Regions from separate parts of the Streptomyces sp. NPDC088553 genome, predicted to be linked through region 2. Evidence: riboswitches for the same ligand, from Rfam matches in the RefSeq annotation. Region 2 holds a riboswitch; each other region holds the start of a gene.
The links. Region 2 has a riboswitch for cyclic di-AMP ahead of ACIP8Z_RS36565 (M23 family metallopeptidase). Riboswitches for the same ligand answer to the same signal wherever they lie in the genome.
Positions count from the first base shown of each region.

Region 1: linked by a shared signal. The riboswitch ahead of ACIP8Z_RS06590 (transglycosylase SLT domain-containing protein) and the one ahead of ACIP8Z_RS36565 (M23 family metallopeptidase) in region 2 are both predicted to bind cyclic di-AMP.
Region 3: linked by a shared signal. The riboswitch ahead of ACIP8Z_RS34550 (transglycosylase family protein) and the one ahead of ACIP8Z_RS36565 (M23 family metallopeptidase) in region 2 are both predicted to bind cyclic di-AMP.

Region 1 covers NZ_JBIVMG010000002.1:308,246-318,608, forward strand. Annotated here, with positions in the region: gene ACIP8Z_RS06565 (ketose-bisphosphate aldolase) at 32-868, opposite strand; gene ACIP8Z_RS06570 (SIS domain-containing protein) at 974-1,897, opposite strand; gene ACIP8Z_RS06575 (DeoR/GlpR family DNA-binding transcription regulator) at 2,046-2,867, shown strand; gene ACIP8Z_RS06580 (phosphocholine-specific phospholipase C) at 3,045-5,069, shown strand; gene ACIP8Z_RS06585 (hypothetical protein) at 5,155-5,757, opposite strand; cyclic di-AMP (ydaO/yuaA leader) riboswitch at 6,100-6,283, shown strand; gene ACIP8Z_RS06590 (transglycosylase SLT domain-containing protein) at 6,289-7,191, shown strand; gene ACIP8Z_RS06595 (phosphoribosyltransferase family protein) at 7,185-8,474, opposite strand; gene ACIP8Z_RS06600 (hypothetical protein) at 8,592-9,188, opposite strand; gene ACIP8Z_RS06605 (universal stress protein) at 9,425-9,643, opposite strand; partial or broken gene ACIP8Z_RS06610 (universal stress protein) at 9,711-9,809, opposite strand.
Region 2 covers NZ_JBIVMG010000016.1:141,830-152,192, forward strand. Annotated here, with positions in the region: gene ACIP8Z_RS36540 (ATP-binding protein) at 1-1,296, opposite strand, end outside; gene ACIP8Z_RS36545 (CobW family GTP-binding protein) at 1,418-2,479, shown strand; gene ACIP8Z_RS36550 (DNA topoisomerase (ATP-hydrolyzing) subunit A) at 2,500-4,959, opposite strand; gene ACIP8Z_RS36555 (M16 family metallopeptidase) at 5,141-6,499, shown strand; gene ACIP8Z_RS36560 (M16 family metallopeptidase) at 6,526-7,893, shown strand; cyclic di-AMP (ydaO/yuaA leader) riboswitch at 8,094-8,259, shown strand; gene ACIP8Z_RS36565 (M23 family metallopeptidase) at 8,272-9,042, shown strand; gene ACIP8Z_RS36570 (GntR family transcriptional regulator) at 9,267-9,950, shown strand; gene ACIP8Z_RS36575 (HPr family phosphocarrier protein) at 10,117-10,363, opposite strand, start outside.
Region 3 covers NZ_JBIVMG010000014.1:56,434-66,796, forward strand. Annotated here, with positions in the region: gene ACIP8Z_RS34530 (exopolyphosphatase) at 1-37, opposite strand, end outside; gene ACIP8Z_RS34535 (DUF501 domain-containing protein) at 34-585, opposite strand; gene ACIP8Z_RS34540 (septum formation initiator family protein) at 627-1,097, opposite strand; gene eno (phosphopyruvate hydratase) at 1,216-2,502, opposite strand; gene ACIP8Z_RS34550 (transglycosylase family protein) at 2,871-3,596, opposite strand; cyclic di-AMP (ydaO/yuaA leader) riboswitch at 3,600-3,773, opposite strand; gene ACIP8Z_RS34555 (transglycosylase family protein) at 4,032-5,138, opposite strand; gene ACIP8Z_RS34560 (cytochrome P450) at 5,289-6,608, opposite strand; gene ACIP8Z_RS34565 (globin domain-containing protein) at 6,705-7,904, shown strand; gene ACIP8Z_RS34570 (nucleoside triphosphate pyrophosphohydrolase) at 7,963-8,928, opposite strand; gene ACIP8Z_RS34575 (SurA N-terminal domain-containing protein) at 8,948-9,592, opposite strand; gene ACIP8Z_RS34580 (glycosyltransferase family 2 protein) at 9,673-10,363, opposite strand, start outside.

The DNA of each region.
Region 1 (10,363 bases), on a different contig from region 2:
CTGGCGGACGGGCCCTGGTGGCGTCACCGGCTCAGGCGGGTGAGAGGACCGTCAGGAGGTGGGCGACCTCGCGGGCCACGGCCGTGCGCGCCGGGGTCAGGTAGTGCCGGGGGTCCACCGCTGTGGGGTGCTCGGTCAGATGGGTGCGGACGGCCTGGGTGAAGGCCTTGTTCAGATGGGTGGAGACGTTCACCTTGGTCATGCCCGCCGCGACGGCGGCGGTGAGGTCCGCGTCCGACACCCCCGAGGAGCCGTGCAGGACGAGCGGTGTGTCGACGGCGGCACGCAGGCGCGAGATGAGGGCGAGGTCCAGGACCGCGTCGCGGGTCAGCATCTGGTGGGAGCTGCCGACCGCGACCGCGAGGGCGTCGACTCCGGTGGCCGCGACGAAGGCCCGGGCCTCGTCGGGGTCGGTCCGTACGCCCGGGGTGTGGGCGCCGCCCTTGCCGCCGACCTCGCCGAGTTCGGCCTCGACCCAGACGCCGTGCTGGTGGCAGTACTCCACGACCTCGCGGGTCGAGGCCACGTTCTCGGCGTAGGGGAGCTTGGAGGCGTCGAACATGACCGAGCCCAGGCCGAGTCCGACGGCCTCGCGGACGAGGTCGGGGTTCTCGGCGTGGTCGAGGTGGACGGCGACGGGGGTCTTGGCGGCGCGGGCGATGGCGAGGGACGCGAGGGCGACCGGCTCCAGGGCGCCGTGGTAGCGGACGGTGTTCTCGCTGATCTGCAGGACGACGGGGCGGTCGGCGCTCTCGGCGCCGGCAACGATGGCCTGGGCGTGTTCGAGCTGGAGGACGTTGAACGCCCCCACACCGGTGCCCGCCGCGCGGGCGCGGCGGACGATCTCATCGGTCGGCGTCAACGGCATGGTGGTCCTTCTCCGGGGGTGTGAACGGGTGCGGGGCGGGGCGACACAGGGGGCGGGGCGGAGCCACGGCGACGGAGGTCCCGGCGGGGCCGGTCCCAGAGGTGGTCAGGCCTGGACGTCGGTGAGCACGACCGAGCGGGTCAGGTTCCGCGGCGTGTCCGGGTTCAGGCCCTGGGCCTCCGCGACGGCCACCGCGAGCCGCTGGGCCCGGATCAGTTCGGCGAGCGGGTCGAGGTCGCTCTCGGCGAGGGTGCCGCCGACCTTGCGCACCTCGTCCGCGAGTCCGGCCGGCAGCGCGCCGAAGCCCCAGGTGACCCGGCCGGGACCGGTGATGCTGATGGGGCCGTGGCGGTACTCCATCGCCGGGTACGCCTCCGTCCACGCGCCCGCGGCCTCGCGCATCTTCAGACCGGCCTCCAGGGCGAGACCGTAGGTCCAGCCCATGCCGAGGAACGTGAACTGCTCGGCCGCGCGGACGTCCTCGCCGAGCGGGGAGACGAGCGCCAGTTCGGCGTCCCGCGCGGCCTCCTCGACGGTGGCCACCCCCTCGGGCAGGGCGTCCTCGGCCTCCAGGTGCGCACGGAGGAGGGCGAGCGCCGTGGTCGCGAAGCGGGTCTGGACCACCGACTCCTCGTCGGCGAAGTCCAGGACGGCGACCTCGTCGGCGAGGTCCATGACCGGAGTCGTGGGATCGGCCGTGATCGCGCCCGTGGGGATCGTGCCGCGCAGCCGGGACAGCACGCCGAGGACCTCACTGGTGGTGCCGGAGCGGGTGATGGCGACGACCCGGTCGTAGCCGCGCCCGTAGGGGAACTCGGAGGCGGCGAAGGCGTCGGTCTCCCCGTGGCCGCCGGACTCGCGCAGCTCGGCGTAGGCCAGGGCCATGAACCAGGAGGTGCCGCAGCCGATCACCGCGACCCGCTCGCCCCGTCGGGGCAGCGCGGAGGTGTGCTGGGGCAGCGTGCGGGCAGCCTGACGCCAGGTCGTCGGCTGGGACGCGATCTCCACGGCGGTACGGGTGGTGCTCATGCCGGTCTCCTTGCAAGAAGAGTGCACTGAAATGATGAAAGATGCTTGAAGTCCATGCCATTCAAGCAGAAACATGCATGCTCTTTCCAGGTCCCGCGCCCACCGACAGATAGAATCGGACGCGCGCACGAGCCCGAGGGAGGGACCCATGTCCAAGCACGAGCGGTGGAACACGCTCCTTGAACTACTCGCCGCCTCGGGGAAGCTGGAGGTCGAGGAGGCGGCGACCGCACTGGACGTGTCGGCCGCCACGATCCGCCGCGACCTCGACGAGCTCGCCGAGCAACAGTTGTTGATACGGACCCGGGGCGGCGCGGTCGCGCACGGCGTCTCGTACGAGCTGCCGCTGCGCTACAAGTCGACGCGGCACGCCGCGGAGAAGCGGCGGATCGCGGAGGCGGCCGCCGACCTGATCGCCCCCGGCGAGGTCGTCGGACTCAACGGCGGTACGACCACGACGGAGGTGGCGCGCGCCCTCGCCCTGCGGTTCGCGAGCGGCCGGGCCGACACCGCGGGGACGGCCGGGACGGCGGGAACGGCGAACTCCGGACCCGCCCTGACCGTGGTCACCAACGCGCTCAACATCGCCGGTGAGCTCGCCGTGCGCCCGCAGATCAAGATCGTCACCACCGGCGGCGTCGCACGCCCCCAGACGTATGAACTGGTGGGCCCCCTGACGGTCGGGGTGCTCAACGAGGTCGTGCTCGACGTGGTGGTGCTCGGGGTCGACGGGGTCGACGCCGGGCTGGGGGTGATGGCGCACCAGGAGGACGAGGCGAGCATCAGCCGACTCTTCGCGGAGCGGGCGAGCCGGGTCGTCGTGGTGACCGACTCCTCGAAGATGGGCCGCCGGGCCTTCGCGCGGATCTGTGGTCTGGACCGGATCGATCTGCTCGTGACCGACACGGGCATCGACGCGGAGGCGGTCGCCCAGCTCACCGAGGCCGGGGTGAAGGTCCTCGCCGTCTGAACCTTCGGACGCCATTGGTATGCAGTTGGACCAATCCACAGCCCTATATCCCTTGGATCCAGGGCGCCCCGGGCTGTTAATCCACTAATTACCGCACGGCTGTATACCTTTAAGCTCCCCTCCCTCATCATGTCTCCGACGTGCCGCCGGGGCACACCGTGACAGGAGAGGCGGAGCATGATTCCCATCAGCCGCAGAGGATTCGTCGGCATCGGCGCGGGGCTCGTGGCGGGCGCGGCGCTGCCGACGGCCCGGGCCTCCGCCGCCGCCAGGGGGGCCACCGGCACCCTCACCGACGTCCGGCACGTGGTGATCCTCATGCAGGAGAACCGCAGCTTCGACCACTACTTCGGCACCCTGCGCGGTGTACGGGGCTTCGGCGACCGCGCCGCGGGCAACATCCCCGGCGGCTGGGGCACGTTCAACCAGCCCAACTGGGGCGGCCGCCAGTACCCCTGGAAGCTCAGCGACACCCCGCCCGCCGGCGGTGTGGACGGCGAGACCCTCGCCCAGTGCAACGGCGACCTGCCGCACAGCTGGACCTCGCAGCACGCCGCCTGGAACAAGGGCCGCCTCGACAACTGGGTCACCGGCGTGGGCAACACCCGGACGCTCGGCCACCTCGACCGCGAGGACATCCCCTTCCACCACGCGCTCGCCGACCACTACACGATCTGCGACGCGTACTTCTGCTCGGCGCTGAGCGCCACCGGCCCCAACCGCACCTTCCTGTGGAGCGGGAAGATCGACGGCTCCAGCAAGGACGGCGGCGACGAGTCGGGACTCACCTGGGAGACGTACGCCGAGGCACTCCAGCGGGCCGGGGTGAGCTGGAAGGTCTACCAGAACGCCCAGGACAACTACGGCGACAACGGTCTCGCGTACTTCAAGAAGTTCACCGACGCTCGGCCCGGAGACCCGCTGTACGACCGCGGCATGGGCTCGGTCCCCAAGGTGACCGGCTCGACCCCGGACGACATCGCCGCCGCGATCCGCGCCGACGTCGTCGCGGGCACCCTGCCCCAGGTGTCGTGGGTGGTCGCGAGCGAGGCGTTCTCGGAGCACCCCTACGCACCGCCCGGGGACGGCGCGCACTTCGTCGACCTCGTCTACCGCGCGCTCGCCGCCGACGCCGATGTGTTCGACTCGACGGTGCTGTTCCTCAACTACGACGAGAACGACGGCTTCTTCGACCACGTGCCGCCGCCGGTCGCTCCCCCGGGCACCCCGGGCGAGTACCTCGACGGCGTACCGATCGGCCTGGGCTTCCGGGTCCCCATGATTGTCATGTCCCCGTGGACCCGGGGCGGCTGGGTCAGCTCGGAGGTCTTCGACCACACCTCGGTGCTGCGCTTCATGGAGACCTGGACGACCGCCCTCGGCACCCCGGCCACCTGCCCCAACATCAGTGCCTGGCGACGGAAGGTGACGGGCGATCTGACCGGCGTCTTCGACTTCGCCCATCCGGTGTACGGCGTACCGGCCGGCCTTCCCTCCACGGCTAAGGTCATCGGCCAGGCGACCTGCGGTCCGCTGCCGAACCCGGCGCCCCAGAACAACGCCCAGCCCGCACAGGAGCCCGGCACCCGGCCGGCCCGCGCCCTGCCGTACCAGGTGAACGGCAATCTCGACCGCTTCGAGTTCGGGGCCGCGGGCAAGATCCTCGCCTGGTTCTCGATGACGAACCAGGGCACCGAGGCCAAGCGGGCGGCCCACTTCTCGATCCACCCGCACCAGCACCGCGACACGGCCGCCTGGCAGTACACCGTCGACCCGGGCGGCACGGCCACCGACTACTTCAACATCGGCCTGGGATCGGGGTCCGGCAAGTACGACATCTCGATGATGGGCCCCAACCGCTTCCTGCGCCGGTTCATCGGGGACGCCTCCAAGGCCGGCAAGGCCATCGAGGTGACCTCCCGGTTCGCGACCGAGGCGGGGACGGGCCGGACGGCCCTGTGGTTCAAGCTGAGCAACACCTCGGCCGGACCGGTGACCTTCACGATCCGCTCGAACGCCTACCGCACCGACGGCCCCTGGACCTACACGGTCCCGGCCAACTCCACACGGGAGGACTTCTTCAACGCGGTCGCCTACAACAACGGCTGGTACGACTTCACCGTTCTGGCCGACATCGACGGGACCTGGTCGCGCCGGTACACCGGTCACATCGAGACCGGAGCTCCGAGCATCACCGGCTGATCCCGCCCCCGGATGCGGGGCGGCGGCCGCTTCGGCGCCGCCCCGCACCTGCGGACAGGCCATCAGGCATGGGGCGTCAGGGCCGTCAGCGTCCGGCGTGCGCCGCGCGGTGGATCGTCGCGTCGAGAAGGGCCACCGCCTCGGCGGCCGTACGGCCCGGGGCACGGTTCCACGGCCCGATCAGCTCGTGCCACCCCCGCGACCGGAGCTCGGCCATGATCCAGGCTGCCGCCTCGTTCATCGTGGCCGCGCTGCCGAAGCCGAGACGGTGCGCGGCGAGGAGGGCACCGCAGACACACCGGGCCCCGCGGCGGTCTCGCAGCTTGTACGGGGCGTTCTGCCAGCCCCACTCCGTCAGCACGAGGCGCGCGTAGCCGAGGTGGACCGAGGGGCGCAGCTCTGGCCGGCCGACACGGCGCCAGGCGTGCAGCCGGTCGGGCAGGACGGCCCCGATCCGGCCGGGGAGCCGATGCTCGGCGGGAGGGGACGGCGGCAGCGCTGCGAGCGCGTCGGCGACGAGCCGCTCCACCGGCACGGTGAGCAGGTCACGCCAGCTCTCCACGGCGGGCGCGGACACCGGCGGCTCGGTCCAGTCCGTGACGATCCGCTGCCAGGTGGCGCTCTCGTAGAGGGCGGCGGCCTCACGGTCGAGGGTCTCGGGGGTGAGCAGGGAGGCGGAGGGCGACATCCGGGCGGCTCCTCGGTCGGGGTGACTCCATCTTTCACGAGGAATGTCGGTTTTGCGACTTATGCCCTTGAGTGCCCACGCGGCCGAACGGGGCCTTATCGCCCACTACCCCATTAACAGAATTAACGTGCATATTCGGACATTGAGCACCTGGTGATGCGACTCACTTTCCAGAAGACTCCCCGGTGATCGGAATCCGCGCAGGCCGTGCGGGACAAGGAAGTTCGATGCGCGGGAGTCGCCCTCGATCTTGAATTCCATGAATTCGGTGATCCTTTCACCGACCCCTGGACCCAGATCCTCTTGTTCTCGGTCGCATTACTGGCCTACGGTCACCTCCATTCGAGCGGATCGCCGAATCCTGCCACCGTTCGAAATACCTCCCTTTCACCCGACGGCAGGAGCGGGGGACCCACGAATACGCCGGCCCGGATTCCGGAACGGCTCGGGGTGAAGCCGCGTGCGCGCGGCCGGACATCTCCAGTCCGAACCCGACAGCTCACCCCGAAGGCGCCGGAGAGGAATCCCGTCATGCCTGCTCACGGTAAGCACCGCCGCCCCCGCCGCCGCCCCGTCTCGCGTGGACTCGCGCTCGTCGGCACGGGCGGAGCCGCTCTCGCCCTCCCGCTCATCGCCCCGGCTGTGGCCGGCGCCGCGCCTGTCTCCGGAGCTCCGGAAACCGCCGCCAAAACCATCACCGCCCCCGCCGCCCCGGTCGCCACGAAGGCCGCCGCGAAGGCTCCCGCCGCTCCCGCCGCCGCGCGCACCTACACGGTCGTCAGTGGCGACTCGCTTTCTCTGATCGCCCAGAAGAAGGGAATTCAGGGCGGCTGGAAGGGTCTTTACCGCGCCAACAAGAGCGTCGTGGGTGACAATCCGTCACTTATTCACCCGGGCCTCGAACTGACGCTTCGTCCGGGTTCCGTGAAGGTCGCCGCTCCCGCGAAGGCCGCGGCTCCCACGAAGGCGAAGAAGACCGCCACGACCGAACGGGCGAGCCGCTCCGAGCGCCGGAGCGCCACCCCGGCCGTCGCCACCACCGGTGCCTCGGCCGCCGCTCCCGCGGCCGCCGCCGCTCCGGTCCAGGCCGTGCCCGTCGCCGCCACCCAGTACGCGAACAACCTCGACGGCTGGATCCGCGAGTCGCTGGACATCATGGCCCAGCGCGGCATCCCCGGCTCGTACGAGGGGATCCACCGCAACATCATGCGGGAGTCCTCCGGCAACCCCCAGGCCATCAACCTCTGGGACTCGAACGCCGTGGCCGGCACGCCCTCCAAGGGGCTGCTCCAGGTCATCGAGCCGACCTTCCTGGCCTATCACGTGCCCGGCACGTCGATGGACCTGTTCGACCCGGTCGCCAACATCACCGCCGCCTGCAACTACGCGGCCGACCGCTACGGCTCCATCGACAACGTCAACGGCGCCTACTGATCCCGGAAGTGCCCGGTGAACCAGGAGGTGGCGAGCTCCGCCACCTCCTCCAGGGCACCCGGCTCCTCGAAGAGGTGCGTGGCGCCCTCCACGACCTCCAGCCGGCTCTCGCAGCGCAGCAGCGACTCGGCCCGCCGGTTGAGGTCCAGGACCAGCGCGTCCCTGCCTCCGACCACGAGCAGCGTCGGGGCCTTCACCCGCGCCAGGTGGTCGGCCGCGAGGTCCGGCCGGCCACCGCGTGAGACGACGGCGGCCACGGAGGACTCGGGGTCGCCCGCCGCCCACAGCCCGGCGGCCGCTCCCGTACTGGCCCCGAAGTAGCCCAGCGGGAGACCGTCGCTCTCCGGCCGCCCGGCGAGCCACTCCGTGGCGCGGGCGAGCCTGCCGGCGAGCAGCGGGGTGTCGAAGACATGCGCCCGGTCGACCGCCTCGGCCTCGGTGAGCAGGTCGAACAGCAGCGTTCCGAGTCCCGCCCGGTTGAGCGCCCCCGCCACCGCCCGATTGCGGGGACTGTGGCGGCTGCTCCCGCTGCCGTGGGCGAACAGGACGATGCCGGTCGCGCCCTCGGGCACCGCGAGTCGTCCGGCGAGCGTGACACCGTCGGCGACGGGGATCCGTACGTCCGCGTCCTGGACGACCGGTCCGTGCGCGGCGCGGATCCGGTCGAGACAGGCGATGACCTCCGCGTCCGGGGTCTGCGTGAAGTCCTGGTAGAACTGTCCGATCGCGTAGAAGATCTCCGGCGCGTGCACGCTCACCGTCTCGTCGGCCTCACCCCCGAGCCGGGCCGTCCATCCGCGGGGCGCCACCGGCACCGCGAGGATGATCCGGGCGGCGCCCCGGGCCCGTACCACCCGGCAGGCCGCCAGCGCCGTGGCGCCCGTGGCGAGACCGTCGTCCACGACCAGGACCGTTCGGCCTCCCAGGGGAACGGAAGGCCTGCTGCCCCGATAGCGGCGGGCCCGCAGATCGAGCTCGGCGTGCTCGCGCTCCTCGACCGCGGCCAGTTCACGCGCCCCGACCCCGGCCTCGTGGAGCACCCGCTCGTTCACCACCCGTACGCCACCCTCGCCGAGCGCGCCCATCGCCAGCTCCGGCTGCTGGGGCACCCCCAGCTTCCGCACCAGACAGATGTCGAGCGGGGCATCGAGGGCGTCGGCCACCTCTGCCGCCACCGGCACCCCACCCCGCGGCAGACCGAGCACCACGACGTCATGGCCCTTGAGGTGGTCGAGCCGGGCGGCCAGCTGCCGACCGGCGTCGGTGCGATCACTGAAGAACATGGCCCGCCGTCCTTCCGCCTGCACGGCTCCGGGCTCGGGAAGGAACGCCGTGCTCCGTCCCCTGCCCGTCCCTCCAGGGTAAGACGCCCCTTCCCCGGCGGGCGGGTGAGCCGGCCGTCAGCGGGACTGGAGGGCGTCGAGGGCCACCGCCTGGGCTATCGCGAGCCGCCGGTCGAGCTCCGGGTCCGCTATGTCGAGCACGTACCGGTCGCGGAGACCGAAGAGCTTCTCCACGGACATCACCGAGCGGCCCGACTCGGTGAAGTCGAAGTGGTAGGGCACGACGAAGGGAAGCAGGTCGGCGTAGGGGAGGAACTCCCAGGCACGCCGCAGCAGCGCGAGGCCCTCGCTCCGCTCCTGCCCGGTCGTCTCCCCCTCGGCGCCCTCTCGGCTCAGGTGCCAGGTGCTGCGCAGCAGGGAGGCGCCGAAGTTCTTCCGGAAGCTGCCCAGCCGGGTTCCGGACGCTCCGTGGACGTCGTAGGTCGCGCCGAGGTCGACGACCTGGCGGGCCTTGAAGGTGAAGAGGACCTGGCGCCGGGACTCGTCGGTGTAGAAGGTGACGTGCTCCTTGAAGGCCAATCTCTTCTGATGGGCGAAGGCGACGAGTTCGCCCTCCTCGCCGTCCGCTCCCGCGGTGTGCACGAGGTAGCGGTTGGCCATGGGCGTCACCTTCTGCCGGACGAGGAAGCGGTGCTGCGTCTGCGCGAGGCCCATCGAACGTGCTCCTGCTGGTCGTGGGCGGGTCGGTGCGGGACCCGCCCCGTGAGGTCGTGAGCACGATGATCCGGTGTCGAGGGGCCGCACCGCTGTCCTCGAAAGTCGTCGCCCTCTTCGACGTTCGGATGAGATTCCTCGACGCCGACGCCGACGCCGACGCCCATGCCGGTACCGACGCCCATGCCGATGCCGATGCCGAAGTCGACGCCGAGCCGGCGACGGCGGCCGCGCCGTCAGCCCGGCCGTTCCACGGCCTCCCCGCGCACCACCGCGACCGGGCACTCCGCATGCTGGAGGAAGAGCGGCGTGAGATCCGCCGGTCCCGTCGCCGGCGTCCACGCGTGCACCACGCGCAGCTCCGCGCCGCGGGCGGCCGCCTCCGCGCAGGCGAAGTCCACAGCGGCGCGGGAGTCCACGGAGCCGTCGACCGCCGGCAGAACGGGCCCGCTCACGGCCGCGTACGCCGAGGACGGGGGCACGCGGCGTGCGCCGCGAGATGGACGGCGCGACCGAGCCGAGCAGCAGCCCGGTGAAGGCACCCATGCCCCGGCTGCCGACGACCACGAGCGCGGCCGACCGCGAGCGGGTGGCCAGGACGGTGAGCGGTTCGCCGACCACGATCTCCCGGCGACATCGATGTCAGGGGCGGTCGTACGGCCCCGGGCCACGGCCGTGTCGACGATGTCCTGGGCTGCTGACGGAGGCCTCCGTCAGGCGGGCCGTACGGGGAAGGGCCGAGGGGCACCTTGAGCGGCGGCCAGATGAAGGCGTGGACGACGCTCAGACCGGTACCGCGCAGCCTGGCCTCGCGCGCCGGGGCCTCCACGGCCCGCAGCGCGGAGTCGGAGCCGCCGACCCCGACCAGTACCCGTTCCCTGTCCTGGCCCCGGCCGCCCCGGCCGCCCTGGCCGCCGTCACCCGGGCTCCGGGCCACGGCCGGGGTTCGGGCACCCTGCGTGCCCTGACTCTCATCCCGAACGTGACCCTCACCCTCACCCTGAACCTGACCGTGAAGGTTCTCGCCGCGACCGTCCCTGCGGCCACCCCGCGGCCGTCCCCGCCGCCGTCCCCGCCCCGCTCGCGCCCCGCTCCGCCATCCCTCTCCCGCCCTTCCGCTCCTCCGGCCGGTGCGCGCAGCGCACGCGCCCTTCACGGGTCGGGTGCCCGGCGGC
Region 2 (10,363 bases):
CAGCTCGCGAGGGTCGACGAGCCGGTCCGGCAGCAGCGAGTCGGGGGCGAGCCGCAGCGAGGCGCCCCGCTCGGCGGCGACGGTCGCCTTGCCGACCAGGAGCGCCGCGAGGAGCGGGTCGTGGACCTTCTCCGTGACCTGCTCGGCGGTGGCCCGGTGCACGCCGACCACCTCGGTGACGAACTCGACCGCTTCCTCGTGCATCTCCAGCTCCAGGAGCCCCAGGAGGGTGTGCATCCGGTTGGCGTGCTCGTGGTCCTGGGCGCGCAGGGCGTCGATCAGGCCCCGGGTGGAGTCCAGCTCGCGCCCGAGCCGCTCCAGTTCGGTGCGGTCGCGGAGGGTCGCCACGGCGCCGCCGTCGTCCGTCGGCATCCGGTTGGCGATGAGCACCCGGTGCCCGCGGACGGTGAGCAGGTCCTCGCCCGTCACCCGGCCCGCCAGGACGTCGGCGGTACGGCCCCGGCCGAGGACCTCATCGAGCGGCCGGCCCGCCGCCTCGGGGCCGAGGCCCAGGAGCCGCTGCGCCTCGTCGTTCATGAGCCGGACGGAGCCGTTGCGGTCCAGGGCCACGACGCCCTCGCGGATGCCGTGCAGCATGGCCTCGCGTTCGGCGAGGAGCGCCGAGATGTCGGAGAAGGCCAGGTCGTGGGTCTGCCGCTGAAGACGCCGGGAGATCAGGTACGCGGCCAGGGCGCCGGCCGCGAGCGCCCCGCCGGCGTAGGCGAGGAGGCCCGGGATCGCGGCGAGGAGCCGGTCGCGGACGCTGTCGTACTCGATGCCGACCGAGACCGCTCCGACGATCCGCCCGTCCGCGTCCCGCAGCGGCGTCTTGCCGCGAGCCGAGCGGCCCAGGGTGCCGCTGTCGATCTCCATCACCTCGCGCCCGGCGAGGACGTCGGTCGGATCGGTGGAGACGCGCCTGCCGATCTCGGCGGGGTCGGTGTGCGACCAGCGCACCCCGCGCGTGTCCATGACGACGACGTACTCGGCGCCCGTGGAGGTCCGGATCCGCTCGGCCTCCGTCTGCACCGGCCCCCGCGCCGACGGCGGGGTACCGGTCAGGTCCGCGGCCAGCCGGGGTGACGCCGTGGTCCCCGCGATGGCCAGGGCGCGCCGCATCGCCTCGTCGTCCAGCTGGGCGCTGAGCGGGGCCAGGAAGAGCCCGGTGGCGAGGACGGTCACACCGGTCGCGATGGCCAGCTGCATGAGCAGGACCTGCGAGAACACCCGCTGCGGCCAGCCGAACCGCCGACGGCGCGCACGCGGGCGCGGGGGGCTGGTCTGTGCGGGGCTCATGCCGGAAACGGTAAGGGGCCACGCCCCGGGACCGGAAATGGCGTCGGCGCGGGTGTCCGTGCGGAAACCTATTCTGGTGGTCCCACAGCCGTGGGACCTGAAGGAACCGGAGGTACGTCCCTTGACCACGCAGCAGATCCCCGTCGTCGTCCTGGCCGGGTTTCTCGGCGCCGGGAAGACCACGCTCCTCAACCATCTGCTGCGCAGCTCCCGGGGGACCCGTATCGGCGTCATGGTCAACGACTTCGGCGACATCGGCATCGACGCGATGAGGATCGCCGGGCAGGTCGGCTCCACCGTCTCCCTCGGCAACGGCTGCCTGTGCTGCGCGGTCGACGCGAGCGAGCTCGACGAGTACCTGGAGGTCCTCACCCGCCCCGAGTCGCGGCTCGACGTGATCGTGATCGAGGCGAGCGGCCTCGCCGAACCGCAGGAACTGGTCCGGATGGTCCTCGCCAGCGAGAACGAGCGGATCGTGTACGGCGGGCTCGTCCAGGTCGTCGACGCGGCCGAGTTCTCCGCGACCCGCGAGCGGCACCCCGAGACCGACCGGCATCTGCCGATCGCCGACCTCGTGGTCGTGAACAAGACCGACCGGGTCTCCGGGGCCGAGCTGCTCGCCGTTCACGAGACGGTGGCGGGCCTCGCAGGGAAGGCCGTGGTCGTCGACGCCACGCACGGGCGGATCGACCCGGAGCTGCTCTTCGACCGGGTGGTCCCCGAGGGGGAGATCGAGGGCCAGATGTCGATCGAGGACATCCTGTACGGGGAGGAGGACCGCGACGGCGACCCGCGGGCCCACACCCACACGTCCTACGAGAGCGTCTCCCTGACCGCTGCCACCCCGCTCCACCCGCGTCGGCTGATGGCCTTCCTCGACGCGCGGCCCGAGGGGCTCTACCGGATCAAGGGCTTCGTCGACTTCGGCGCCGCCGACCCGGACAACCGCTACGTCGTGCACGCGGTCGGCCGGTTCCTGCGCTTCTACCCCGAGCGATGGCCCGGGGGCGAGGAGCGGCTCACCCAGCTCGTTCTGATCGGCTCCGGCGTCGACGCGTCCGGTCTGCGCAAGGAACTCGCGGAGTGCGAGCAGAACGGGCCGCAGGACGCCCCCGACGAGCACAGCATGTGGGGCGTCCTGCGGTACGTGCAGCGGACGGGGGAGGAGCCGGAGGCGCCGTAGGACGCCTCCGGTCGGCCCGGCTAGACGGCCGGGCTCGCCACCACGTCCACCGGGTGGGCCAGCGGGGTGCCCGAGCCGTCGCGGCGGGGGTCGACCTCCGGGAGTTCCACCGGGGCGCCCGACTTCTGGGCTGCGCGGGCCGGGGTCGTACCCGCCCAGGCCAGGATCAGGACGTCCTCGCCCTTCAGGAAGCGCTGGCAGCGGACGCCGCCCGTCGCGCGGCCCTTGCGCGGGTACTGGTCGAAGGGCGTCACCTTCGCCGACGTACCCGCCGAGGAGTCGAGCGTGCCCGTGGAGCCCGCGACGGTGAAGACGACGGCCTCCGCCGCCGGGTCGACCGCCGTGAACGAGATCACGTCGGCGCCGTCCGTCAGCTTGATGCCCGCCATGCCGCCCGCCGGCCGGCCCTGGGGCCGTACCTGCGCGGCCGGGTAGCGCAGGAGCTGGGCGTCGGAGGTGATGAAGACCAGGTCCTCCTCGCCCGTCCGCAGCTCGGTCGCGCCGACGATCCGGTCGCCCTCCTTGAGGGTGATGACCTCCAGCTCGTCCTTGTTCGCCGGATAGTCCGGGACCACGCGCTTCACCACGCCCTGGAGCGTGCCCAGGGCGAGCCCCGGCGAGCCCTCGTCGAGCGTGGTCAGGCAGACCACGGTCTCGTCCGCTTCGAGCGACAGGAACTCGGACAGCGGGGCGCCGCCCGACAGGTTCGGCGCGGACGCGGTGTCCGGGAGCTGCGGCAGGTCGATCACCGCGATCCGGAGCAGCCGGCCGGCCGAGGTCACCGCGCCGATGTCACCGCGCTGGGTGGCGGCCACCGACGACAGAATCACGTCGTGCTTGACGCGGGTGGCGTCCGGGTCCACCGGGGGCAGCTCCGCCGTCGCCGTACGGGCGAGCAGTCCCGTCGAGGAGAGCAGCACACGGCACGGGTCGTCCGCGACCTCCAGGGAGACGGCCGCGACGGGCGCGCCCGCCGACTCCAGCAGGACCGTGCGCCGGTCCGTGGCGAACTTCTTCGCGACCGCGGCCAGTTCCGCCGAGACCAGCTTGCGGAGCTCCGCGTCGGAGTCGAGGATCCCGGTCAGCTCGTCGATCTCGCCGTTGAGCCGGTCCTGCTCGGTCTCCAGCTCGATCCGGTCGAACTTGGTGAGGCGGCGCAGCGGGGTGTCCAGGATGTACTGCGTCTGGATCTCGCTGAGCGAGAAGCGCTCGATCAGGCGCTCCTTGGCCTGCGCCGAGTTCTCGCTCTCCCGGATCAGCCGGATGACCTCGTCGATGTCGAGCAGGGCGACGAGCAGGCCCTCCACCAGGTGGAGCCGGTCCCGCTTCTTGGTGCGGCGGAACTCGGAGCGGCGCCGGACGACCTCGAAGCGGTGGTCGAGGTAGACCTCCAGGAGCTCCTTGAGGCCGAGCGTCAGCGGCTGGCCGTCCACCAGCGCCACGTTGTTGATGCCGAAGGACTCCTCCATCGGCGTCAGCTTGTAGAGCTGCTCCAGGACGGCCTCGGGCACGAAGCCGTTCTTGATCTCGATGACCAGGCGCAGGCCGTGGTTGCGGTCGGTCAGGTCCTTGACGTCCGCGATGCCCTGGAGCTTCTTGGAACCGACCAGGTCCTTGATCTTGGAGATGACCTTCTCGGGGCCGACCGTGAACGGCAGCTCGGTCACGACGATGCCCTTGCGGCGCGCCGTCACCGTCTCCACGCTCGTCGTGGCGCGGATCTTGAACGAGCCGCGGCCCGACTCGTACGCGTCCTTGATGCCGGACAGACCGACGATCCGGCCGCCGGTCGGCAGGTCGGGGCCGGGCACGAAACGCATCAGCGTCTCGAGGTCGGCGCCCGGGTGGCGGATCAGGTGGCGGGCGGCCGCGATCACCTCGCCGAGGTTGTGCGGGGGCATGTTGGTCGCCATGCCGACCGCGATGCCCGACGCGCCGTTGACCAGCAGGTTCGGGTAGGCGGCGGGCAGTGCCACCGGCTCCTGCTCCTGGCCGTCGTAGTTCGGCGAGAAGTCGACCGTGTCCTCGTCGATGGACTCGGTCATGAGCAGCGCGGCCGGGGCCATCCGGGACTCGGTGTACCGCATGGCGGCGGGCGGGTCGTCGTTGCCCAGGGAACCGAAGTTGCCGTGGCCGTCGACCAGGGGGAGACGCATGGAGAAGGGCTGCGCCATGCGGACCATGGCGTCGTAGATCGACGCGTCGCCGTGCGGGTGGAGCTTGCCCATCACCTCGCCGACGACGCGGGCGCACTTGACGAAGCCCCGGTCCGGCCGGAGCCCCATCTCGTTCATCTGGAAAACGATGCGTCGTTGGACGGGCTTCATGCCGTCACGGGCGTCCGGGAGGGCACGCGAGTAGATCACCGAGTACGCGTACTCGAGGAAGGAGCCCTGCATCTCGTCGACAACGTCGATGTCGAGGATTCGCTCCTCGAACGCGTCGTCCGGCGGCGGTGTCTTCGTGCTGCGGCGGGCCATCGCGGCTGCGGCTCCTTCACCAACAAGGTTGATCTGACGCGGACCATTGTGGACCGTGCCACCGACAACGCCGACCGCGACCCGGAAGAGGGACATCTCCGGGGGGCGGGAACTTCGCCAGGTGTCGGCGCGCTTGCATACAGTGGCAGGACTTTTTCACATCGCGATCGAAGGGACGTACATGCCCATGGGTCACACGGCCACGGCCGAGGCCGGCTCCGGCGGCCTGACAGCGACCGAGCACCGGTTGGCGAACGGCCTGCGCGTGGTGCTCTCGGAGGACCACCTGACCCCGGTCGCCGCGGTCTGCCTCTGGTACGACGTCGGCTCGCGGCACGAGGTCCCGGGCCGCACGGGCCTCGCCCACCTCTTCGAGCACCTGATGTTCCAGGGCTCGAAGCAGGTCCACGGCAACGGCCACTTCGAGCTCGTGCAGGGCGCGGGCGGCTCGCTCAACGGCACGACGAGCTTCGAGCGCACCAACTACTTCGAGACCATGCCCACGCACCAGCTGGAGCTCGCGCTCTGGCTGGAGGCCGACCGCATGGGCTCGCTGCTCGCCGCCCTGGACGACGAGTCCATGGAGAACCAGCGGGACGTCGTCAAGAACGAGCGCCGCCAGCGCTACGACAACGTGCCGTACGGAACGGCCTTCGAGAAGCTGACCGCCCTGGCCTACCCGGAGGGGCACCCGTACCACCACACGCCGATCGGGTCGATGGCCGACCTGGACGCGGCCACCCTGGAGGACGCGCGGAACTTCTTCCGCACGTACTACGCCCCGAACAACGCCGTGCTGTCGGTCGTCGGCGACATCGACCCGGAGCAGACGCTCGCCTGGGTCGAGAAGTACTTCGGCTCCATCCCCGGCCACGACGGCAAGCCCGCACCGCGCTCCGGCGACCTGCCCGAGATCATCGGCGAGCAGCTGCGCGAGGTCGTCGAGGAGGAGGTCCCGGCCCGCGCGCTGATGGCCGCCTACCGGCTGCCGCACGACGGCACGCGCGCGTGCGACGCCGCCGACCTGGCCCTGACGGTCCTCGGCGGCGGTGAGTCCTCCCGGCTGCACAACCGCCTGGTCCGCCGCGACCGTACGGCCGTCGCCGCCGGCTTCGGCATGCTGCGGCTCGCCGGCGCGCCCTCGCTCGGCTGGCTGGACGTCAAGACCTCCGGCGGGGTCGAGGTCCCGCAGATCGAGGCGGCCGTCGACGAGGAGCTCGCCCGGTTCGCCGCCGAGGGCCCCACGCCCGAGGAGATGGAGCGCGCGCAGGCCCAGCTGGAGCGCGAGTGGCTCGACCGGCTCGGCACCGTCGCGGGCCGCGCCGACGAACTGTGCCGGTTCGCCGTGCTGTTCGGCGACCCGCAGCTGGCGCTGACCGCCGTCGACCGCGTCCTGGCGATCACCGCCGACGAGGTGCGGGAGGTCGCCGCGGCCACGCTGCGCCCCGACAACCGCGCGGTGCTGGTCTACGAGCCCCTGGCGGCCGAACAGAGCGAGAACGCCGACGGCGACGACGAGGAAGAGGGAGCGGACCAGTGACCGACGCCGCCGCGTCTTTGACGAGCATGGACTTCCACCCGCAGCCGACGCCCGGCGTCGCCCGGCCCTGGGCCTTCCCGGCCCCGGACCGCGGCGCCCTGGACAACGGCCTGACGGTGCTCACCAGTCACCGCCCCGGCCAGCAGGTCGTGGCCGTGGAGATCTTCCTGCCGGCCCCGCTGGACGCCGAGCCCGCCGGTCTCGACGGTGTCGCCACCATCATGGCCCGCGCGCTCTTCGAGGGCACGGACCAGCAGAGCGCCGAGGAGTTCGCGGCCGAGCTGGAGCGCTGCGGCGCCACGCTCGACGCGCACGCCGACCACCCCGGCGTACGGGTCTCCCTGGAGGTTCCCGTCTCCCGGCTGCCCAAGGCGCTCGGTCTGGTCTCCGAGGCCCTGATCGCCCCGGCGTTCCTCGAGACCGAGGTCGAGCGCCTGGTGCGCAACCGCCTCGACGAGATCCCGCACGAGACGGCCAACCCGTCCCGCCGCGCCGCCAAGCAGCTCTCCAAGGAGCTGTTCCCGGCCGAGGCCCGGATGTCCCGGCCGCGCCAGGGCACCGAGGAGACCGTCGAGGCGATCGACGCCGCCGCGGTCCGCGCCTTCTACGAGGCGCACGTCCGGCCCGCCACGGCCACCGCCGTGGTCGTCGGCGACCTCACCGGTGTCGACCTGGACAAGGTCCTCGCCGAGACCCTGGGCGCCTGGACCGGCGAGCCGGCCGAGCCGCTCCCGATGCCGCCGATCACCGCCGACGACACCGGACGGGTCGTCATCGTGGACCGTCCCGGCGCCGTCCAGACCCAGTTGCTGATCGGCCGGGTCGGACCCGACCGCCACGACAGCGTCTGGCCGGCCCAGGTCCTGGGCACGTACTGCCTCGGCGGCACCCTCACCTCGCGGCTCGACCGGGTCCTGCGCGAGGAGAAGGGCTACACGTACGGCGTGCGCGCCTTCGGGCAGGTGCTCCGCTCGGACGGCCGGGGGAACGGCGCCTCGATGCTCGCCATCAGCGGTTCCGTCGACACGCCCAACACCGGTCCGGCGCTCGACGACCTGTGGAAGGTGCTGCGGACGCTGGCCGCGGAGGGCCTCACCGACGCCGAGCGGGAGACGGCCGTGCAGAACCTGGTGGGGGTCGCGCCGCTCAAGTACGAGACCGCCGCCTCCGTCGCCGGGACGCTCTCCGACCAGGTGGAGCAGCACCTCCCGGACGACTACCAGGCCCAGTTGTACGCCCGGCTGGCCGAGACCGGGACGGTCGAGGCGACCGCGGCCGTGGTCAGCGCCTTCCCCGTGGACCGGCTCGTCACCGTGCTCGTCGGCGACGCGGCGCAGATCGCGGAGCCGGTGCGCGCGCTCGGGATCGGTGAAGTGACCGTCGTGACCGGCTGATTCACGCCGCCGACACGGCAAAGGAGGGCCCCGACGGCATAGTTCGTCGGGGTCCTCCCCTTTGTCCGTATTTTGATCAAGGATGGTTGTATGCCCTGTGGCATGTCTTACAAAATGTGTGTCCGGTTGGTGATTGGAAGACGATCCGCATAGCGTCGGTGCGTCTGTTCGTCAGTTGCACGTGCCGCACCCGCGGCATCGGACAGACATCGCCGAGTCCCCGTCAGGCGCGAGCCTGGGGAGCCGGGGACCCACACGTAGTCCCTGGGGTGAATCGGGCGCCTTCGTCTCGTACGGAGGGGCTCGTAGGAGACCTTCCTGCTCCGAACCCGTCAGCTAACCCGGTAGGCGAGAGGGAAGGAAAGGATCAGCCCCTACATGGCGTTCACCCGTGCCACCGGGAAGCATCGTGCTCCGAGCCGGATGGCGCGCCGCGGCGTGGGCATCGCCGGCGCGGCGACGCTCGCCACCACCGGCGTCATCGGAACCCTCGCTTCCCCGGCGCTCGCCGCCGACACGGACCACCGCTCGCTGGAGGACACCGGTCTCACCAAGGTGATCACCGAGGACTCGCTCGCCGAGCGGATCGACGCCCAGGCCGCCGCCCAGGAGCAGGAGGCCTTCGAGGTCGCCGCCAAGGCGAAGGCCAAGGCCGAGGCGAAGCGCAAGGCCGAGGCCCGTGCCAAGGAGATCCGCGAGGCCGAGCAGCGCGCGGCCCGTGAGGCCGAGCGTCGCCGCCTGGCCTCCTTCCAGCTGCCCGTCGAGGGCACGTACGTGTCCACCGGTTACAAGACCGGCGGCTCGCTCTGGTCCTCCGGCAGCCACTCCGGCATCGACTTCCACGCCGCCTACGGCAGCAACGTCGTCTCCGTCGGCTCGGGCACCGTCGTCGAGGCCGGCTGGGGCGGCGCGTACGGCAACAACATCGTCATCCGGATGAACGACGGCACGTACACCCAGTACGGTCACCTCTCCTCCATCGGGGTCTACGTCGGCCAGAGCGTCGAGCCGGGTCAGCGGATCGGCATCTCGGGCTCGACCGGGAACTCGACCGGACCGCACCTCCACTTCGAGGCGCGGACGACGTCCGAGTACGGCTCCGACATCAACCCGATCGCGTACCTGCGCGCCCGCGGCGTCAACGTCTGATCCAGGACGGATCCAGGACGCCCCTCGCGCAGGGGCGGAGCTTCCGCCCCCCCCGCATCGCAAAAGCCCCGGCTCGTACAGAGCCGGGGCTTTTCGTCGGTCCCGCGACATCGATATTCCGCCGGGGCATCGGAAATTCCGGCGTGCTGCAATAGAGTCGCAGATCGGGCGCAGAACAGGCGCCGTCGGAATTGACTCGCGCAGACCAAAGGCGGAGGTCGGACATGCGCATTCCCGCGCACTCGGTATGCACGGCGATCCGGGACGACATCGTCTCCGGCGTCTTCGAGCGGGGCAGCCGGCTGACCGAGGACCAACTGGCCCGCCGGTACGGGGTCTCCCGCGTCCCGGTCCGCGAGGCCCTGCGCACCCTGGAGTCCGAGGGCTTCGTCGTCTCCCGACGCCACGCCGGGGCGCATGTCGCCGAGCCCACCGAGCAGGAGGCCGCCGATCTGCTCGACATGCGGGCGCTGCTCGAACCGCTGGGGGCGGCCCGCGCCGCCCAGCGGCGCACGGAGGCTCACCTCAAGGTGCTGCGCGGGCTGGTCAGGCTGGGGCAGGAGCGGGCCAGGCGCGGCCAGGGCGACGATCTGCGCTCACTCGGCGGCTGGTTCCACGAGACGCTCGCGCAGGCCTCCGGCAGCCCGGCCCTGACGGCGCTGCTGACCCAGCTACGGCACAAGATCGCCTGGATGTACGCGGTCGAGCAGCCCGAGCGGCCGGTGGAGGCCTGGGCCGAGCACGGCGCGATCGTGGACGCCGTGGCGCGCGGTGACGCCGAGCGGGCGCGGTCGCTGACCGCGCTGCACGCGGAGCGCTCCCAGTCGCTGCACCGCCTCAAGCGGCCGGACCGCGGGCGTGTGAGGGTTTCGCAACACGCAGTCAACACGGCGAGTTCCCGGAATTAACGTGCGCATCGTATACATGGAATAGGAATTCGGTGCTGCTGCTCCGTGCTGCCCTGAAAGGGCGGCGGTGGAAAAGCGAAAGGCCGTGACCGCCGGAATTCCGGCGGTCACGGCCTTTCGTCGTACAGGGGTCGTGCAGAGGTCGTTCAGAGAGGGACGACCCGGATCAGACGGTCTCGGGGAGCTCGTCCAGGCCCTCGGCGACCAGCTTCGCCAGGCGGTCCAGAGCGGCCTCGGCGCCGTCGGCCTCCGAAGCGAGGACGATCTCCTCGCCGCCCTGTGCGCCCAGGCCGAGCACGGCGAGCATGGAGGCGGCGTTCACCGGGGTGCCGTCGGACTTGGCGATCGTCACCGGAACGCCGGAAGCCGTGGCGGCACGGACGAAGATGGACGCGGGGCGGGCGTGCAGGCCC
Region 3 (10,363 bases), on a different contig from region 2:
AGTTCGTACCGCAGTCGATTCCGGCGACCCGGGTCACTCCGCCCCCTCCTTCTTCTCCTCGTCCTTGTCCGCGCACGGCGTGACGCAGGCGCCCTTCGCCCACCACTCCGGCAGCATCGCGAGCGCCTCGTCGCCGAACGGGTTCACGCCCGGTCCGGCGGCAAGCGAGTGGCCGACGAGGACGTGCAGGCACTTCACGCGGTCCGGCATGCCGCCGGCGCTCGGGAAGCCCTCCAGGACCTCGATGGCGTCACGGCGCGCGATGTAGTCCTCGTGCGCGGCCCGGTAGGCGGCGGCGAGCTCCGGGTCGGTGGCGAGCCGGGCCTGCATCTCCTTCATGACCCCGTTGGCCTCCAGGGTCCCGATGGCCGAGGCGGCCCTGGGGCAGGTCAGGTAGTACGTGGTCGGGAACGGCGTGCCGTCGGGGAGCCGGGGCGCGGTCTCGACGACGTCCGGGTTGCCGCACGGGCAGCGGTGCGCGATGGCGCGCAGGCCGCGGGGCGGCCGGCCGAGCTGGAGCTCGAAGGCGGCGATGTCCCGCTCGGTGGGCTCGGTGCGTTCGGTCTGCGGAGGGGGCGTTTCCATGTTTCTCTCGGTTGCCTTGCTCGTCTGGTGCGGAGGAGGGGTCAGGGGCGGTCGGCGCGGTCGACGCCGTCCCAGAGGTTGTCGTACCAGGGGCGGTCCGCCGCGCCCTGGTCGCCGCGGGGCCGTTGCTCCGCGGCGGGGTCGTTCACGGTGAAGCCGGTCTCGCCGGGCAGCACGTAGTGGAGGTGCTCGCGGGCGAGGCGGCGGACGTAGGCCGGGTCCTGGAGGCGGGCCTTCTCGTCCCTGAGTTCCTCGACCCGGCGGGCGGCGTCGGCGGCCCTGCGCTCCTGCTCGGCGATCTCGCCCTGCTGGGAGACGTAGCTCCGCATCGGGTAGGCGAGGGCCACGACGAGGGAGCAGACGACCAGGGCGAGGAAGGCCGCGCGGCCGGTGAGCCGGGAGCGGCGGGCCTGGCGGCGGGTCTGGGAGCGGTAGACACGGGCGGCGGTCTGCTCGCCGAGCAGTCTGATCCGGGTCGCGGTGGAGAACCGGTCCCGGTCCTTCGCGGCCATGTCGTGTCGCCTCCCCTGTTCACGCGGACGTCCCCGCACACGGTACGGGACCGAGTACGGGGACGTACGGAAGCCGCCCTGCGGAGGGGCTCAGCCGTCGATCAGCCTGGCGGGGTGATCAGCCCTTGAAGCGCGGGAAGGCGCTGCGGCCGGCGTAGACCGCGGCGTCGTCGAGGATCTCCTCGATGCGCAGCAGCTGGTTGTACTTGGCGACGCGGTCCGAGCGGGCCGGGGCGCCGGTCTTGATCTGGCCGCAGTTCACGGCGACCGCGAGGTCGGCGATGGTGACGTCCTCGGTCTCGCCGGAGCGGTGGGACATCATGCACTTGAAGCCGTTGCGCTGGGCGAGCTCGACGGCGTCGAGGGTCTCGGTCAGCGAGCCGATCTGGTTGACCTTGACCAGGAGGGCGTTCGCGGTGCCCTCCTCGATGCCGCGGGCCAGGCGCTCCGGGTTGGTGACGAAGAGGTCGTCGCCGACGATCTGGACCTTGGTGCCCAGCTTGTCGGTGAGGACCTTCCAGCCGGCCCAGTCGTCCTCGTACAGCGGGTCCTCGATGGAGACCATCGGGTACGCGGAGACGAGCTCCTCGTAGTACTCGGTCATCTCGGCGGCCGAGCGGGACTTGCCCTCGAACTCGTACTTGCCGTCCTTGTAGAACTCGGACGCGGCCACGTCGAGCGCGAGCGCGACGTCGGAGCCCGGGGTGTAGCCGGCCTCCTTGATGGCCTCGACGATGAGGTCGAGGGCGGCGCGGTTCGACTCGAGGTTCGGCGCGAAGCCGCCCTCGTCGCCGAGGCCGGTGGAGAGGCCCTTGCGCTTCAGGACGGCCTTGAGGGTGTGGTAGATCTCGGCGCCCCAGCGGAGGGCCTCGGAGAAGGACTCCGCGCCGATCGGGGCGATCATGAACTCCTGGATGTCGACGTTGGAGTCGGCGTGCGACCCACCGTTGAGGATGTTCATCATCGGAACGGGCAGCAGGTGCGCGTTCGGGCCGCCGAGGTAACGGAAGAGCGGGAGGTCCGAGGCCTCGGACGCGGCGTGCGCGACGGCGAGGGAGACGCCGAGGATGGCGTTGGCGCCGAGGGAGCCCTTGTTCTCGGTGGCGTCCAGGTCGAACATGGCCTGGTCGATCAGGCGCTGCTCGGTGGCGTCGTAGCCGACGAGCTCCGGGCCGATCTGCTCGATGACGGCGAGGACGGCCTTCTCGACACCCTTGCCCAGGTAGCGGTTCGGGTCACCGTCGCGAAGCTCGATGGCCTCGAACGCACCGGTGGAGGCGCCGGACGGAACAGCAGCACGACCGGTGCTGCCGTCGTCGAGGCCGACCTCGACCTCGACCGTGGGGTTGCCTCGGGAGTCCAGGATTTCCCGGGCTACGACGACGTCGATGGACGGCACGAGCATCTCCTTTTTGGGATGTGACGCTGGATGTGACGCAAGGTCGGTGCAGGGTCGCTTGGCCTTGCGACAAGAGCCTAACCGGCTCGGGGGCTCCGGCCAGCCGGGCGCCCGCCCCCTGGGACGAAAAAGGACCCAAGGGCATGCATGTCGGGACGAAGGGCCCCAGAACTACCGGCCGGTAACCGGGGCGGGCCGCCCGGTTCTCCCGCGAGCCCTCCTCCTGGTACCGCTGCCGGTCCCTCCGTACGCCTCCGGAAACGGGGGAACCCCGGCCCGACGCGCACGGGGGATGGGCGCGTCGGGCCGGGGTGGTCACCGCGGGAGGGTCGGAGGGGCCGCGTGAGCCGCCGGACTCACGCGGGCCGCCGGGCTCACTTCAGGTGAAGCTGCTGGCCCGGGTAGATCAGGTCGGCGTTCTCGACGACGTCCTTGTTCAGCTCGAAGAGCTTGGCCCAGCCGCCCTTGACGCCGTGCGCCTGGGCGATCTTGCTGAGGGTGTCGCCGGCCGCGACCTTGTACTCGCCGTCACCCTTCTTGACCTTCTTGCCGGTCGGGGTGGTGACGGTCTTCTTCGCGGCGGCCTGCGGAGCGGCCTGCTGCTGCGTGGCCTTCTTCGGGGCCTGGCGCTGCTCGCTGCGGGTGGTCGGCTGCTCGGCCTTCCGCTCCTGCTTCGGCTGCTGGGTGCTCTGCTGCGGCGCGCTCTCGGCGGCGCCGGTGTTCGGCGAGGCGCTGGAGAGACCCACGCCGCAGGACGGCCAGGCGCCCTTGCCCTGGCCCGCGAGGACCTTCTCGGCGATGGCGATCTGCTGGGACTTCGACGCCTGGTTGGCGGTCGAGGCGTAGGCGGTGCCGCCGTACGCGGCCCAGGTGGAGGCGGAGAACTGCAGGCCGCCGTAGTAGCCGTTGCCCGTGTTGATGGACCAGTTGCCACCGGACTCGCACGCGGCGACGGTGTCCCACTCGGAGACCGTGGCGGCCGAGGCGGTGCCCGCGGTCATCAGCGGGGCGGCGACGGCGACACCGGTGACGCCGACGAGCGTGACGACCTGGGTGGCCTTGGAGGGACGGCGGTGTTTGCCCTTACCGGAAAACAGCATGGAGATTCTCCTCACCGACGCCTGTGAGGTGAGCTGTCGGGTTCGGGCCGGAAAGTTGCCCGGCCGCGTGTCCTAGCACGCGGCTTCACCCCAAGCCGTTCGCCGGCCGTCTGTCTCAACGGCCGGGACCGGCACTTACCTTGGGTCCCCCACTCCTGCCTTCGGCGCTTGCGCGACGACTGTTCCCATCGGCCGACGGCAGGATTCGGCGTTTCGGTCGACGGGGCCCGCGGTGGCGAGCGGTGACGACCGTAGACACAGACCCACCGGAAGTTCAAAGAGGCGTATTGCGGAAATAACGCCCCTACTTGCCTTCCGGTGGGGGGTGTTTATGCAGGTGAGAGGTGACGGAAGCGAAGTTTGCGGGCGTGACACGCCAGTTGGGGCGAAGAGACCCATGTCTCACTTGCCCAGAACCGGACATACGCCCCCGAATCACTCCGCCGACGCGGTCGAACCCGTCGTCAGGTCGAGAGCCTGACCAGGGAGGATGAGGTCCGGATCGAGGCCCACCGTCTGCCTGTTGGCGTCATAGAGGGCCGTCCAGCCGCCGGGGAGTTCGTTCTCCTGGGCGATGTCGGACAGATTGTCGCCCGGCTGTACGAGGTAGGCGCCCGACTTGCCCTGACTGTCCGTTGCGTCCGATTCCTTCGAGGCGTCAGCCGGGGACCCCTTCAGAGGGCTTTCGGTCAGCTTGTTACCCGATGAAGCATGTCTACCCGAATCGACAGAACTGTCCGGGTTGCCGGTTTCCTCCGGGGCGGCGTCGCCCCGGTGCTTCCCGGTTCCGGGAGTGGCCGACGACACGTCATCCGTCGGCCCGCCGGGCGCGGTGGCCCCCGGCGCGGTGGGCGTACCGGGCGTAACCGGCGTAAGGGACTCATCGGGCGCGCCCGGTGTGGTGGGCACGGTCGGGTGGCTCGGGTCCGTCGACACGGAGGGGCTCGCCGGGGTGGTCGGCGTGACGGGAGCGGTCGGCGAGACGGGCGCGGCGGGTGCGGTGGGCGAAGCCGTCCCCGTGGCCTTCTTCGCGTCCGCGGACGCCTCGGCCTTCTCCGGGGACCCCTCCGAGGCCCCGGGGAGGCCGGTGGTCCAGTTCGACTCGGGAACCGGCCCCGTGGGGGCCTTGGGGACGCTCGCGGGTCCGGGGTCCACGCCGGGCGACGTGCCGTCGTTCGTCAGGCCGGCGATCGGCGCGCAGGTGGCCCACTCGGTGGAGCCCTTGGCAAGGGCCTTCTCGGCCACCGCGATCTGCTGGGCGCGGCTGGCCAGGTCGGGGCTGGGCGCGTACGCCAGACCGCCGTTCCGCTCCCAGCTGTCCTGGGTGAACTGGAGTCCGCCGTACATGCCGTTGCCGAAGTTGGCGCTCCACTGGCCGCCGGACTCGCACTCGGCGACCCGGTCCCAGGTGGCGGCGTCGGCGGCGGAGGCGGACCCGGTGGCGAGCAGCGGGAGCGCCATGGCGGAGCCGGTCACGCCCGCGGCGACGACGATGGCGGGGGCCTGACGGGGGCGACGGTGACGTCCGTTCCCGGAACGCATAGGGGCGCCTTTCGCGTGACGACTGTGTGGACGGCCCGAGTTGCCGAACGTGGCTGAATTACTCAACGACGTTGACGAACCGGGCTGACGGGGAAGGTAGCCGTATTCGAACGCTCATCACAAGTCGATGCACCCGCGATCACGCGAAGATCACAGTTCTGATGAACCGTCACTTCGTGGAGGTCGTGCGGAAGGGGAGAACTCCACCGGAAGCGTGCGCAATCCGCGCATGATGAGCCCTCCGCGCCAGCGCAGTTCCTCGGGATCGGCGGCAAGTCGCAGGTCCGGAAGCCGAGTCAGCAGGGTGGCGAGCGCGGTCTGTCCCTCCAGCCGCGCGAGCGGCGCGCCGAGGCAGTAGTGGATGCCGTGCCCGTACCCGAGGTGCTGGTTGTCGCGCCGGGAGAGGTCCAGCGTGTCCGGCCCGTCGAACCGGTCCGGGTCCCGGTCCGCGGCGGCGAGCACCACGAGGACGGGGTCGCCCGCCGGGATGTCCTGCCCGCCGATGCTGAGCGGCTCGGTCGCGTACCGCCAGGTGGCCATCTCCACCGGCCCGTCGTACCGCAGCAGCTCCTCGATCCCGGTCTCCAGGAGCCCGGTCTCCCCCGCCGCGATCGACGTCTGGAGCAGCTCGCGCTGCGCGGGGTGGCGCAGGAGCTGGTACATGCCGTTGCCGATGAGGTTGACGGTCGTCTCGAAGCCGGCGAAGAGGAGGATGAAGGCCATGGCGGCGGCCTCGTTCTCGGTGAGGTGCTCGCCGTGGTCGGAGGCCTTGATGAGCCCCGAGATGAGGTCGTCCGCCCCTTCTTGCCGCAAGCCTTCCCGCTTCCGGTGAATCAGCTCGGCGAGATAGCCGCGCATCTTCTTCACCGACCGCGCGACCCCGCCGCGCGGGCCGCCGCCGTGCCGGATCATCATTCCGGCCCAGTCGCGGAAGTCGTCCTGGTCCTCCTCGGGCACGCCGAGCAGGTCGCAGATCGCGTAGATGGGGAGCGGGAAGGCGAACTCGTGGATGAGGTCGGCGCTCCCCTTCTCCACGAAGGCGTCGATGAGCCGGTCGGTCAGCTCCTGCACGCGGGGGGTGAACTCGGCGACCCGGCGCGGGGTGAAGGCCTTCGAGACGAGCCGCCGCAGCCGGGTGTGGTCCGGCGGGTCGATGTTGAGCAGATGCGTCATCAGCTCGGCCTTGCGCTCGCCCGGGATGCCCGTCTTCCCCTTGGCGTGCGGGGACTCGTCGTGGTGCGCGGGGTTCTTGGAGAGCCGCTGGTCGGCGAGGGCCTGCCGGGCGTCCCCGTACCGCGTCACCAGCCAGGCCTCGACCCCGCTGGGCAGCGTCGTCCGGTGCACGGGCGTGTGCTCGCGGAGCCAGGCGTACGCGGGATAGGGATCGCTCGCGAACTCCCAGGTGAAGAGCTCGGGCGCGGGGGGCGACGCGGGGCAGGAGGCGGGACCGGTTCCGGGGGTGGTGCTCACTCCCCGACCGTACAGGGCGGTCCGGAAGGTGAGGTCTGTCGGATCCTGTGATCAAGAAGGGGGTGGTGCCCTAGATTCTTGTCGGTGGATCCTCAGATGCTCAGAACCACGTTCGCGGTCGTCGAGCGACGGGCCGAACACGCCGTCACCTTCTTCTACTCGCATCTTTTCTGGAACAACCCGGCCATGCGCGAGCTGTTCCCCGCGGACATGCAGCCCCAGCGGGACCGGCTCTTCGCCGCGCTCACCCATGTGGTGACCCATCTGGAGTCCCCGGGGCTCGCCGCGTACCTGGGGCAGCTGGGCCGCGACCACCGCAAGTTCCTCGCCTCCCCCGCGCTGTACGCCGCCGTCGGGTCGAGCCTGCTCGCCGCCTTCGCGCACGCCGCCGGGGCCGCCTGGAGCCTGCAGGCCGAGAAGGCCTGGACCGAGGCGTACGGGCACGTCGCCGATCTGATGCTGGCGGGCGCCGAGGAGGCGGCCGGGGCCGGGGAGCCGGCCTGGTGGGACGCGGGCGTCGTCCGGCACGAGCGGTACGGCGAGGACCTGGCCGTGCTCACCCTGCGGCCACGGCAGCCCTTCCCCTTCCTCCCCGGGCAGTACGTCAGCGTCAGCTCGCTGCGCGTCCCGCGCGTCTGGCGCACGTACTCCCTCGCGGACGCGCCCCGCCCCGACGGCACGGTCGAGCTCCATGTGAGCCGGATCCCGGGCGGCGCGATGAGCACGGCCCTCGTCGACGAGACGGGCCCGGGCGAGACGCTGCGGCTGAGCGCGCCCGGCGGCGGCCTCACCGCGTGCACGGAGCCGGGCGGACTCCGTACCTATATATCCGCGGGTACGGGCTGGGCGCCGGTGAAGGCGCTCCTCTCCGAGGCGGCGGAGGCCGAGCCGGAGCTGAAGGGCCGGCTGTTCATGGTGGCGCGCGCGAAGGAACATCTGTACGGCCGGTGGGACGCGGAGCGACTGAAGAAACGTCTCAGCGGACTCAGCGTCACCTACATCACCTCGGCCCCCGGCCACCGCAAGGACCAGGCGACCGAACGGCTCCTCCAGGCACTGCGGGCCTGCGTCCACTGGCCCTCGCACGACGTGTACCTCGCCGGCCCGCCCGGCTTCCTCACCGAGGTCGCGGAGGCGCTGGTGGAGCTGGGCACCGACCCGTACCGGATCCACCACGACACCCTGCAGCCCGTGGGCCGCTTCACCGCCCGCCCGAACACCGCGGCGGAACGCCTCCTGGGCCCGCCGCCCCCGCTGTGGCACAACCCGGGCGCCCGGGTACCGCGCGAGCCGTGACGCCCGCCGCCGTCGCCCGAGCCTGAGCCAAGCCCGAGACCGAGCCGGCCGCGAACGGCTACGCCTTCACACCCTCCGCCGCGCGGATCGCCTCCCGGTACGTCCGGGCCGCCGCGCGCAGCGCCGCCTCCGGGTCCACGCCCTCCGCCTCCGCGCGGACCGCGAGGGCGAGCAGGTCGTAGCCGATGCCCCGCTCCGCCGGGAGCACCACGTCGAGGCCCGCCGCGCGCGCCCGGCCGCCGAGCTTCGCGGCGAGCGCGAGCCCCGGCTGCCCCAGCGGCACGCCGTCCGTGACGGACTCCCGCTGCTTCTCGATCGCCTTGGTGCGCAGCCAGTGGGCGCGTACGTCCTCCGGCGTCTCCGCCGTCGCGTCCCCGAAGACATGCGGGTGCCGGTGGATCAGCTTCTCGACGAGGGCGCCGGCGACGTCGTCCACGGAGAAGGGGTCCTCCGGGTCCTCCTCGGCGATCCGGGCGTGGAAGATCACCTGCAGGAGGACGTCCCCGAGCTCCTCGCGCAACGCGTCCCGGTCGTCGTCCTCGATCGCCTCGACGAGCTCGTACGCCTCCTCGATGCCGTACTTGACGAGCTCCTTGTGCGTCTGCCGCGAGGACCACGGGCACTCGCGCCGGATGCGGTCCATGATCTGCACGAGGTCGAGGAGCCGGGCGCCGGGCAGGTCGTACGAGCCGGGCAGCAGTTCCAGGTCGGGCATCGTGAGGCGGCCCGAGCCGGCGAGCCGGGCGAGGCCGTCGGTCAGCGCCCGGTCGCCCTCGCCCGAGGGCAGCAGCAGGACCGTACGGCCTCCGGCGCATGCCTCGACGAGCTCTTCGGCGGTGGGCCTGAGGTGCTCGACGGCGACACCGGCCTCCCGCAGATACGGCAGCTGGGGGTGGTGCTCGTCGGGGCAGAGCACCCGGTCCGCGCCATGCAACGCCTGCCAGGCGGGCCAGGACAGCAGTCCGGGCGCCACACGGTGGCTGGCGGTGAGCAGAACGATGCGGCCGGGGCTCTCAGATGTCACCCCTTGAACTTACTCCGCCTCACGCACCGGCCGGCACGGCGCCCGGGTCCTGGCTGAGCTGCCGCAGCCAGGGCGCGGTGGTGCTGCCGAGCCGGACCTGGGCGTCGTCCCAGGCGCCGTAGCGCGGGTTCACGTCGATGGCGAGGTCCTTGGAGGCGGCGGAGAAGACCTCCGTCAGCTTCCGCTGGCCCTCGGGGGTGTCCGTGACGCCCAGCTTGGCGGCGATCTTGTTCATGAGGACGTTGCGGCGGACGACGTCGTCGATCTGGCCGGGCGCCACGCCCTGCTCCTGGAGGAGGACGTCGGCGAGCCGGTCCTCGCCGCCGCTCTCGCGGACGAACGCGGTCCTGGTCTCCTGGAGCTCGGCGCGGGTGACACCGACGCCGTTGTCCGCGGCGACCTTGTCGACGACCCGGTCGAAGATCATGACGTTGAGCTTGCGGCGGGGCAGGTCCCCGGTGGCCTGGACGAGCTGGGCGGCCTGCGGCGAGCGCTCCTGAGCGGCGCGCACGTCCTGCACCTGCGCCTGCAGGCTGGAGACGTCGATCCGCTCGCCGCCGACGACGGCCGCCGCTCCTGGGTGGGCGTCACTGCCGCAGGCGGTGAGCAGCGGGGCCGCGGCGAGCAGTGCGGCGGAGACGGTGAGCGCAGTGCGGCGGTGCAAAGGAGCCTCCCGGGCTGGTCGTGCGTCAGTTGAACGACCTTGCGGTGATCGATGTTAGGGAGTCGCCCGGGCCGGAGCCACTACTTCGGTGCGACTGTTTCCCACAACGACTCACCGGCACGCCGGGTGTCGGCCGGTGCCCGTCCCGTGTCCGCCCCCTCGCGCGCCCCTTCGTACATCCCTTCGTACGCCCCCTCGTGGGTCTCCTTGACCAGGTAGTGCGGCCGCCGCTTGACCTCGTAGTAGATGCGGCCGACGTACTCGCCGATCAGTCCGACCATCACCATCTGCACGCCGGCGAGGGCGGTGACGGCGACGAGGAGGGTCACGTAACCGGGGGTGTCGACGCCGTTGACCAGCGCGTCCCCGACGATCCAGGCCGCGTGGCCGAGGGCGACGAGGACGAGCAGGAAGCCGAGGTGGACGGCGGCCCTGAGCGGCTTGTTGTTGAAGGACAGGAGGCCGTCGAGGCCGTAGTTGAGGAGCTTGCCGAAGGTCCACTTGGAGCGGCCCTCCTCGCGGACGGCGTTCTCGTACGAGAACGCCGTCGTCCGGAAGCCGACCCAGGAGAAGAGGCCCTTGGAGAAGCGGTTGTACTCGCCGAGGCCGAGGATCGCGTCGACGGTACGGCGCGACAGGAGCCGGAAGTCGCCGACGCCGTCGACGAGCTCGACGTCGACGAGCCGGTTGATCGCCCAGTAGTAGAGGCGGGCGGTCAGGGTGCGGGTGACGCGGTCGCCCTCGCGGGTGCGGCGGGCGACGACCTGGTCG